DNA from 2 places in the Geodermatophilus sp. SYSU D00703 genome. Region 2 is predicted to be linked to the other one. Evidence: riboswitches for the same ligand, from Rfam matches in the RefSeq annotation. Region 2 holds a riboswitch; the other holds the start of a gene.
The links. Region 2 has a riboswitch for thiamine pyrophosphate ahead of thiM (hydroxyethylthiazole kinase). Riboswitches for the same ligand answer to the same signal wherever they lie in the genome.
Positions count from the first base shown of each region.

Region 1: it holds a riboswitch for thiamine pyrophosphate, as region 2 does, so the genes downstream of both, ACI782_RS03910 (ECF transporter S component) here and thiM (hydroxyethylthiazole kinase) in region 2, are expected to answer to the same signal.

Region 1 covers NZ_JBJGYU010000002.1:79,162-83,351, forward strand. Annotated here, with positions in the region: gene ACI782_RS03900 (Mut7-C RNAse domain-containing protein) at 1-170, shown strand, start outside; gene ACI782_RS03905 (Nramp family divalent metal transporter) at 268-1,560, shown strand; TPP riboswitch at 1,616-1,719, shown strand; gene ACI782_RS03910 (ECF transporter S component) at 1,716-2,330, shown strand; gene ACI782_RS03915 (ABC transporter ATP-binding protein) at 2,423-3,754, shown strand; gene ACI782_RS03920 (energy-coupling factor transporter transmembrane component T family protein) at 3,751-4,190, shown strand, end outside.
Region 2 covers NZ_JBJGYU010000002.1:233,895-238,084, reverse strand. Annotated here, with positions in the region: gene ACI782_RS04640 (helicase) at 1-1,284, shown strand, start outside; gene ACI782_RS04635 (hypothetical protein) at 1,498-1,659, opposite strand; TPP riboswitch at 1,714-1,808, shown strand; gene thiM (hydroxyethylthiazole kinase) at 1,810-2,598, shown strand; gene thiE (thiamine phosphate synthase) at 2,595-3,263, shown strand; gene thiD (bifunctional hydroxymethylpyrimidine kinase/phosphomethylpyrimidine kinase) at 3,260-4,075, shown strand; gene ACI782_RS04615 (TenA family protein) at 4,072-4,190, shown strand, end outside.

The sequences.
Region 1 (4,190 bases), 150 kb from region 2:
GCGGCGCCCGGCTGCAGCCGGTTGCCAAGGCCGACGTCGCCGACCGGCTGCCGGACGGCACCCGGCGGACCTACGACGAGTTCTCCCGCTGCCCTTCCTGTGACCGGGTCTACTGGCGCGGCGCCCACGCCCGCCGCATCGACGCCCTGGTCCGGACCGCGACCCGCTAGGTCGGCCCGCCGGGGCCACGGGCTGGCCCGCACGTGTCACCCCCGGCGGGCACAGACAGGAGCGCCCACCCACCCGCTCCGCCCCTGCGAGGCCGCCGTGTACCTGTCGAAGACCGAGGCCGCCGTCCTGCCGACCACGCTCGTCGGCGCGCCGAGACCGGCACCGACGGCGTCCGGACGGCGGCGGATCTGGCCGCTGCTGGGCCCGGCGTTCGTCGCCGCGGTGGCCTACGTCGACCCGGGCAACTTCGCGACCAACTTCTCCGGCGGCGCATCGTTCGGCTACACGCTGCTGTGGGTGATCGTCGCGGCCAACCTCATGGCGATGCTCATCCAGTCGCTGACCGCCAAGCTCGGGCTGGCCACCGGCCGGGACCTCGCCACCCTGTGCCGCGAGCAGCTGCCCCGGCCGGTGACGCGGGGGTTGTGGCTGCAGGCCGAGGCGGTCGCCATCGCCACCGACCTGGCCGAGATCGTCGGCGGCGCGGTGGCGCTGAACCTGCTCTTCGGCGTGCCGCTGCCGGTCGGCGGGGTCATCACGGCGGTGGTGGCGTTCGTGCTGCTGGCCGCGCAGTCCCGCGGGCACCGGCCGTTCGAGCGGGTGATCGCCGGCCTGCTGCTGGTGATCGGCCTGGGCTTCGGCTACACGCTGCTGGGCTCGGGCGTGGACGCCGGCGGCGTCGCCGGGGGCCTGGTGCCCTCGTTCGCCGGTTCGGAGAGCCTGCTGCTGGCCACCGGGATCCTCGGCGCCACCGTCATGCCGCACGTCATCTACGTGCACTCCGCGCTCACCCCGGGCCGCTACGGCGACGTGGTCACCGCCGGGCGCACCGCGAGCGGACGACGCCGGCTGCTGCGGGCCCAGCGGGTCGACGTCCTGGTGGCCATGGGGCTGGCCGGGCTGGTCAACGCCGCCATGCTGGTGATCGCCGCGCAGCTGTTCACCGCCGACGACGGCATCGCCTCGCTGGAGAGCGTGCACGCCGGGCTGGGCGACCAGCTGGGCACCGGCGCCGCGCTGGCCTTCGCCGTCGCGCTGCTCGCCTCCGGGTTCGCCTCCTCGTCCGTCGGCACCCACGCCGGCCAGGTGGTCATGGCCGGTTTCCTGCGTCGGCACGTCCCGGTGCTCGCCCGCCGGCTGATCACCCTGGCCCCGGCCCTGGCCGTGCTGCTGCTCGGCGGCGACCCGACCACCGCGCTGGTCTGGTCGCAGGTGGTGCTCTCCTTCGGCATCCCCTTCGCCCTGGTGCCGCTGCTGTGGCTGACCGCCCGCCGCTCGGTCATGGGCTCCTGGGTCAACCGCCCGGTCACCACGGTCGCCGGCGCGGTCGTCGCCGCGCTGATCATCGGCCTCAACGCCCATCTGCTGCTGGGCTTCGTCCTCGGCTGAGGGGGCCGCGCGGCGATCACGGGCCGGCAGACGGGCTAGGCTGGCACCACAACCGAACACACAGCAGGGGAGCGCTTCGGCGCTGAGAGTGCGGGATCCCGCAGACCCTCGAACCTGATCCGGGTCATGCCGGCGCAGGGAGTCTGGAGGAAGTCATGGCCGACCAGGCCGTCCGTCCGTCGTCGGCTGCGCCCACCGGGGCGCGTTCGCGCTGGCGCACCGTCGACATCGTCGTCACCGCCGTCCTGGGCGTCGCCTTCGGCGTCGTCTTCTGGGCCTGGGGCATGCTGTGGGCGGGCACCGGGACGGCGTTCGCCGCCTTCCCGCCCGGGCAGGCCCTCATGTACGGCGTCTGGCTGGTCCCGGCCGTGCTCGCCCCGCTGGTCGTCCGCAAGCCCGGCGCCGGCCTGTTCGCCGAGCTGGTCGCCGCGATCGTCTCCGCGCTGCTCGGCTCGGCCTGGGGGACGACGACGATCGTCTACGGCCTGCTGCAGGGCCTGGCCGGTGAGGCGGGCTTCGCCGCGTTCCGGTACCGCCGGTTCGGGTGGCCGCAGGCGCTGCTGTCCGCGGCCCTGGCCGGTGCGATGGCCGCCGTCCTCGACCTCCTCTACTACTACCCGGACTGGACTGCGGGCTGGAAGACGACCTACGTGGCGCTCGTCGTGGCCAGCACCGCCGTCATCGCCGGCGTCGGCGGCACGGCGCTGACCCGCGCGCTCGCCGCCAGCGGCGCCCTCTCGGCGTTCGCGTCCGGCCGCACCCGGGTCTGACGCTGACCGGTGGTTCCCCGGCCGCCGTCCGGCTGGCCGGGTGGGGCTTCCGGCACGCCACCCGGCGGGGGTGGGCGGTCCGGGACGTCGACCTGACCGTCGCCCCCGGCGAGCGGGTGCTGCTCACCGGCGCCTCCGGGTCGGGCAAGTCCACCCTGCTGCGGGCGCTGGGCGGGCTGCTGGAGCCGGAGAGCGGGGACGCCGTCGGCGAGCTGACCGTCGACGGCGAGCCGCCCGACCGGGGGCGGCAGCGCGTCGGCATGGTCTTCCAGGACCCCGACTCGCAGCTGGTCATGACCCGCGCCGGGGACGACGTCGCCTTCGGGCTGGAGAACGCCGGCACCCCTCCGGCCGCGATCGGGCCGGCAGTGGACGCCGCCCTGGCCGCGGTCGGGTTCGACCTCGGCCGGGACCGGCCGACGGGCGCGCTGTCCGGCGGGCAGAAGCAGCGGCTGGTGCTGGCCGGCGCGCTCGCCCCGCGGCCCGGCCTGCTGCTCCTGGACGAGCCGACCGCCCAGCTGGACCCGGCCGGCGCCGAGCTGGTCCGGGGGGCGGTGGCCCGGGCGGTCGCCGACCGCAGCGCCACGCTCGTCGTCGTCGACCACGACGCCGCGGCCTGGCTGCCGCAGGTCGACCGGGTCGTCGAGCTGCTGCCGGGCGGCGGGATCGCCGAGCAGGCCCCCGGGTGGGCACCGGCGCCGCTGCGGTTCCCCGACCGGCGCAGCTCCCCCGCCGGGCCGGTGCTGCTCGCCGCGGAGGCGGCCGGGTTCACCCACCGGGGCTCGCCCACGCCGGCGCTGCCGCCGACCGACGCCGTCCTGCGGGCGGGGCGCACCCTGGCGGTCACCGGCCCCAACGGCACCGGCAAGTCCACCCTGGCGCTGCTGCTGGCCGGCCTGCGCGCGCCCACGACCGGCCGGGTCACCGCCGGACCGGGCCTGACCGCGGGGCTGCGGCGACCGGACCGGCCGCCGTCCCGCTGGCGGGCCGCCGAGCTGGTCGAGCGGGTCGGCACCGTGTTCCAGCACCCCGAGCACCAGTTCCTCACCGGGCGGGTGCGCGACGAGCTGTCCCTGGGCCCCCGGCGCGCCGGCGCCGGACACGGGGCGGCCCACCGGCGCGCCGACGTGCTGCTCGAGCGGCTCGGCCTGGCGCCGCTGGCCGACGCCAACCCGTTCACCCTCTCCGGCGGGCAGCAGCGGCGGCTGTCGGTCGCCACGGCGCTGGCCACCCGCCCGCCGGTCCTGGTGCTCGACGAGCCCACCTTCGGCCAGGACCGCGACACCTGGTCGGAGCTGGTGGCGCTGCTGGCCGAGCAGCAGGACGGCGACCGAGCCGTGTGCCTGGTGACCCACGACGCGGACGTCGTCGCCGCGCTGGCCGACGACGTGCTGAGCCTCGGCACCCCGGTGGCGGTCCCGTGACCGCGCCGCTCGCCCTCGGACCGGTGCGCCCGGTGCCGCTGTCGGCGGTGAACCCGGTCGCCCAGCTCGGCGCCATCGCCGTCCTCACCGGAGTGCTGCTGGTGAGCGGCGACCTCGTGACCTCGGCGGTGGTGCTCGCCGCCGAGCTGTCGCTGCTGCCGGCCGCCGGGCTGACCACCCCGCGGGAGGTCCTGCGCCGGACCTGGCCGCTGCTGCTCAGTGCGGCCGGCGTCGCCTGGGTCAACGTCGCCTTCGGGGCACTGGACGGCGCGCAGGCCTGGCTCAGCGGCGCCACCTGGGCTCTGCGGGTCACCGCGCTGGCGCTGCCCGGGATCCTGTTGGTGGCCGCCACCGACCCGGTCCGGCTGGCCGACGCGCTCACGGTGCACTGGCGCGTGCCGGCGCGGTTCGCCTACGGCGCCCTGGCCGCGCTGCG
Region 2 (4,190 bases):
GCCGTCCTGGCCGCCCGGGAGGTCGCGGCGCAGCGCGGCGGCCGCACGGTCCTCGTCGTCGCCGACCGGCCGGCGGCCATCACCATCCCGCACTGGACCCGGTCGATCGCCGGCTTCGGCGACGGCGGCCTGCGCTGGTGCGTGACCACCTGGGACCGCCTGGCGAAGGTCAGCAAGCTCCGGTTCGACGTGGTCATCGCCGACGAGGCGCACATGGTCCGGCACACGACGACGCAGCGGTGGAAGCACTGGAAGGCGGTCTCGGGCGCCGGCCGGGTCAAGGACGCCCCGTTCGTCATCGCGGCCACCGCCACCCCGGCGCACACACCGCTGGAGCTGTCCTACCTGGCCCCGCAGTTCGCGCAGCGGCACGGCGAGCCGCTGCGCGCGTGGGGCGACCTGCCGGCGAGGCTCGCCGAGCACGGGTTCCACGTGGAACGGGGCCGGTACGGCTGGGCCTGGACCGAGGACGCCGACCGCCGCCGCGCCGACCTCGCCCGCCTGCAGGGCTGGTTGGCCGACGAGCACCCGCCGGCGACCCTGCACCGCCCGGCGCCGTGGGGCCCGGTGTCGGTCACCGGGACGCCGGTGTCGCTGACCCCGGCCGAGCGCGCCGCCTACGAGTCGGAGTGGCAGGAGTTCCGCGCCGAGATGCAGCTGGCCCGCCGCGGCCGGCAGACCGCGCGAGGGCGGGCGGCGCTGCTGCGCTTCCGGCAGAAGGCCGGGCTGATCCGCGCCCAGGCGACCGTCGACTGGGTCAAGGCGCAGGTCGAGGCCGAACGGCAGGTCGCCGTCTCGGTGGAGTTCGTGGAGACGGCGGCCGACCCGATCCGCGAGTCCCTCCTCGACTCCGGGATCGCCGTCGCGGCCGTCTACGGCCGCGACCGGTTCGACGTCGAGGCCGAGCGGCTGCGGTTCCAGACCGGGGCGGCACCGGTGTGCGTGTTCACGGTGACCGCGTCGATCAGCCTGCACGCCGGCGAGCTGCTGCCGGACGGGTCCGCCGCCTCGGCCGCGCCGCGGGTCGGGCTGTTCCACCAGCCGCGATTCTCCGGCATCCAGGCCCGGCAGGTCACCGGCCGCACCCACCGCGACGGGCAGGTCTCCCCCTGGCGGGTGGCGTTCGCCGAGGACACCGTCGAGGAGCAGGTCGCCCGGGTGATGGTCGAGCGGCTCGCGGTCAGCGGCTCCACCGCGGGTGCGGACACGTCGTCCCTCCAGGAGATCGCCGAGCTGCTGGACGCCGACTGGCTCCCGTCGACCGCGCTCACCGGCACCGACTGACCGGACTCCCACCGGCGCCGGTCAGCCGAGCCGGGAGTGCCGCCGCAGCACCTCGAGGACGGCCGGGAGGTGCACCAGCGGGTCCGTGTCGAGCTCGAACGCGACCGACGCGTGGCCGGCTGCGAGCGGGACCACCAGCTGGTGGGAGTTGCCGTACCCGACGACGAGGTAGCGCAGGCCCGCAGTCGATGTCGCCGCGCTGCCGGGCCAGCGTCAGCAGGGTCGGGTTGACCAGCAGCTCCTCGTACCCTTCTCCGCGCTCGAGGCGCCGACCAGACCGGCCCGCGAGCGCGTCTCGACCTGCTGGCCGTGGCCGAGCGCCACGGAGCGCACCGTGGGGGAGACGCCGAACAGCTCGTCGTGGAGGTCCGCCACGGGCCGCACCGTAGCGGGGCCGTGCTCCCCGGCGGGCTTGTTAGGTTCGGGACCGCAAGTGGCACGGGGTGCCCCCGCCCGGGGCTGAGAGGACACCCGTCGAACCTGCTCCAGTTCGTACTGGCGAAGGGATGTCACGGCGTGGGAGCCATGGACCTGCGCGCGGCCCGCGAGGCGCTGCGCACCGCTGCACCGCTGGTGCACTGCCTGACCAACACCGTCGTCCAGACGATGACCGCCAACGCCCTGCTGGCCGCCGGCGCGGCGCCGGCGATGGTCGACGCGCCGCAGGAGGCCGGGGACTTCGCCGCGGTCGCCTCGGCGGTGCTGGTCAACGTCGGCACGGTGCACGCGCGCACCGCCGAGGCGATGCGGTTGGCGGCCCGCTCCGCCGGCGCGGCCGGGACACCGTGGGTGCTCGACCCGGTGGCGGTCGGCCCGCTGGCCTACCGGACGGCGCTGGCCGCCGAGCTGGTCGAGCTGCGCCCCACCGCGGTCCGGGGCAACGCCTCGGAGGTGATGGCGCTGACCGGGGCCGGTGCCGGCGGCCGCGGCGTGGACAGCACGCACAGCACGGACGCGGCCGCCGAGGCCGCCGCCGACCTGGCCCGGCGCACCGGCGGGGTGGTCGCGGTCAGCGGCGAGGTCGACCTGGTCACCGACGGACGGCGGACCGTGCGGGTGGGCGGCGGATCGGTCCTGCTCACCCGCACCACCGGCGCCGGGTGCGCGCTCGGCGCCCTGGTCGCCGCCTACCTCGCCGTCTGCGACGACCCGCTGACCGGCGTCGTGGCCGCGCACGCCCACGTGGCGCTCGCCGCGGAGGTGGCCGCCGACGTCGCCGACGGGCCCGGCACCTTCGCCCCGGCCTGGCTGGACGCGCTCGACGCGCTCGACGGGGACTCGCTGACCCGGGCCGACGTCCGGGAGGCGGCGTGAGCGCGCTCGACCCGACCCTCTACCTGGTCACCGACACGGGGCTGTCCCGGCCCCGGCCGGTCGCCGACGTCGTCCGGGCCGCGGTCGCCGGCGGGGTCAGCGCCGTCCAGGTGCGCGACAAGACCGCGTCCCGGCGCGATCTGCTGGCCCTGACCCGGGCGGTCCAGGCGGCGCTGGCCGACCGCCCGGACGTCGCGGTGGTGGTGAACGACGCCGTCGACGTCGCCCTGCTGGCCGGCGCCGGGGTGCACGTCGGCCAGGACGACCTGCCGCCGGCCGAGGTGCGGCGGCTGCTGGGCCCCGGTGCGCCGCTGGGCCTGAGCGTGACCTCCGCCGCGGACCTCGACGCCGCACTGGCCCTGCCGCCGGGCACCGTGGACCTGGTCGGCATCGGCCCGGTGTGGGCGACGCCGACCAAGCCCGACGCCGCACCTGGCCTCGGCCTGGCGGGCACACGGGCACTCGCCGCGAGCGCCCGCGCCGCAGGGCTGGTCGCGGTCGCGATCGGCGGGATCGACGCCGGGCGGGCCGCGGCGGTGGCCGCGACCGGGGTGGACGGGGTCTGCGTCGTCTCGGCGGTCTGCGCGGCGGCCGACCCCGCGGCCGCCGCCCGCGAGCTCCGGGCGCGGATCGACGCGGGGCGCTCGGTAGGTGCGCCACGGTGAGCGGCGTCCCGGTCACGCTCACCGTGGCCGGTAGCGATCCCAGCGGCGGTGCCGGCGTCCAGGCCGACCTGAAGACCTTCAGCGCCCTCGGCACCTACGGGACGGCGGTGCTCACCGCCCTCACCGCGCAGAACACCCGCGGCGTCACCGGCGTCCACCCGGTGCCGGCGGAGTTCGTCACCGCGCAGCTCGAGACGCTGCTGGACGACGTCGAGGTGCACGCCACCAAGACCGGCATGCTGGGCAGCGCGGAGGTGGTCCGGGCCGTTGCGGCAGCGCTGGGCGGCCGCCGGGCGGGCCCGGTCGTCTGCGACCCGGTGATGGTCGCGACCAGCGGCGACCGGCTCATCGACGAGGCCGCGGTGGACGCCGTCCGCACCCACCTGCTGCCCGTGGCCGACCTCGTCACGCCCAACGTCCCCGAGGCGGCGGTGCTGCTCGGCGGGGCGCCGGCGACGAGCGTGGCCGAGCTGCCCGGCCAAGCCACCGCGCTGCTGGCACTCGGCCCGCGCGCGGTGCTGCTCAAGGGCGGTCACCTCGGCGGGGAGGAGAGCGTGGACGTGCTGGCCACCGCGGACGGCGTCACCGTGACCCGCCGCCCCCGGGTGCGGACGACGGCGACGCACGGCACCGGCTGCACGCTGTCCTCGGCCCTCGCCGCGCTCGCCGCCCGGCGCCGCACCGACGACTGGACGCGGCTGGTCGACCCGGCGCGCGACTACCTGCAGGCCGCGCTGGTCGCCGGGAGCGGCCTGGGCGTCGGGTCGGGGCACGGCCCGGTGCACCACTTCGCCGGCATCTGGCCGTCGTGAGCGCCACGGGGGACGACGCCGTGCGCGCCGCCGGGGACGACAGCTCCGAGCCGGGCAGCGCCGTGCGCGCCGCCGGGGACACCCGCGGAGGAGCCGGGGACGCCTCGTTCACCGC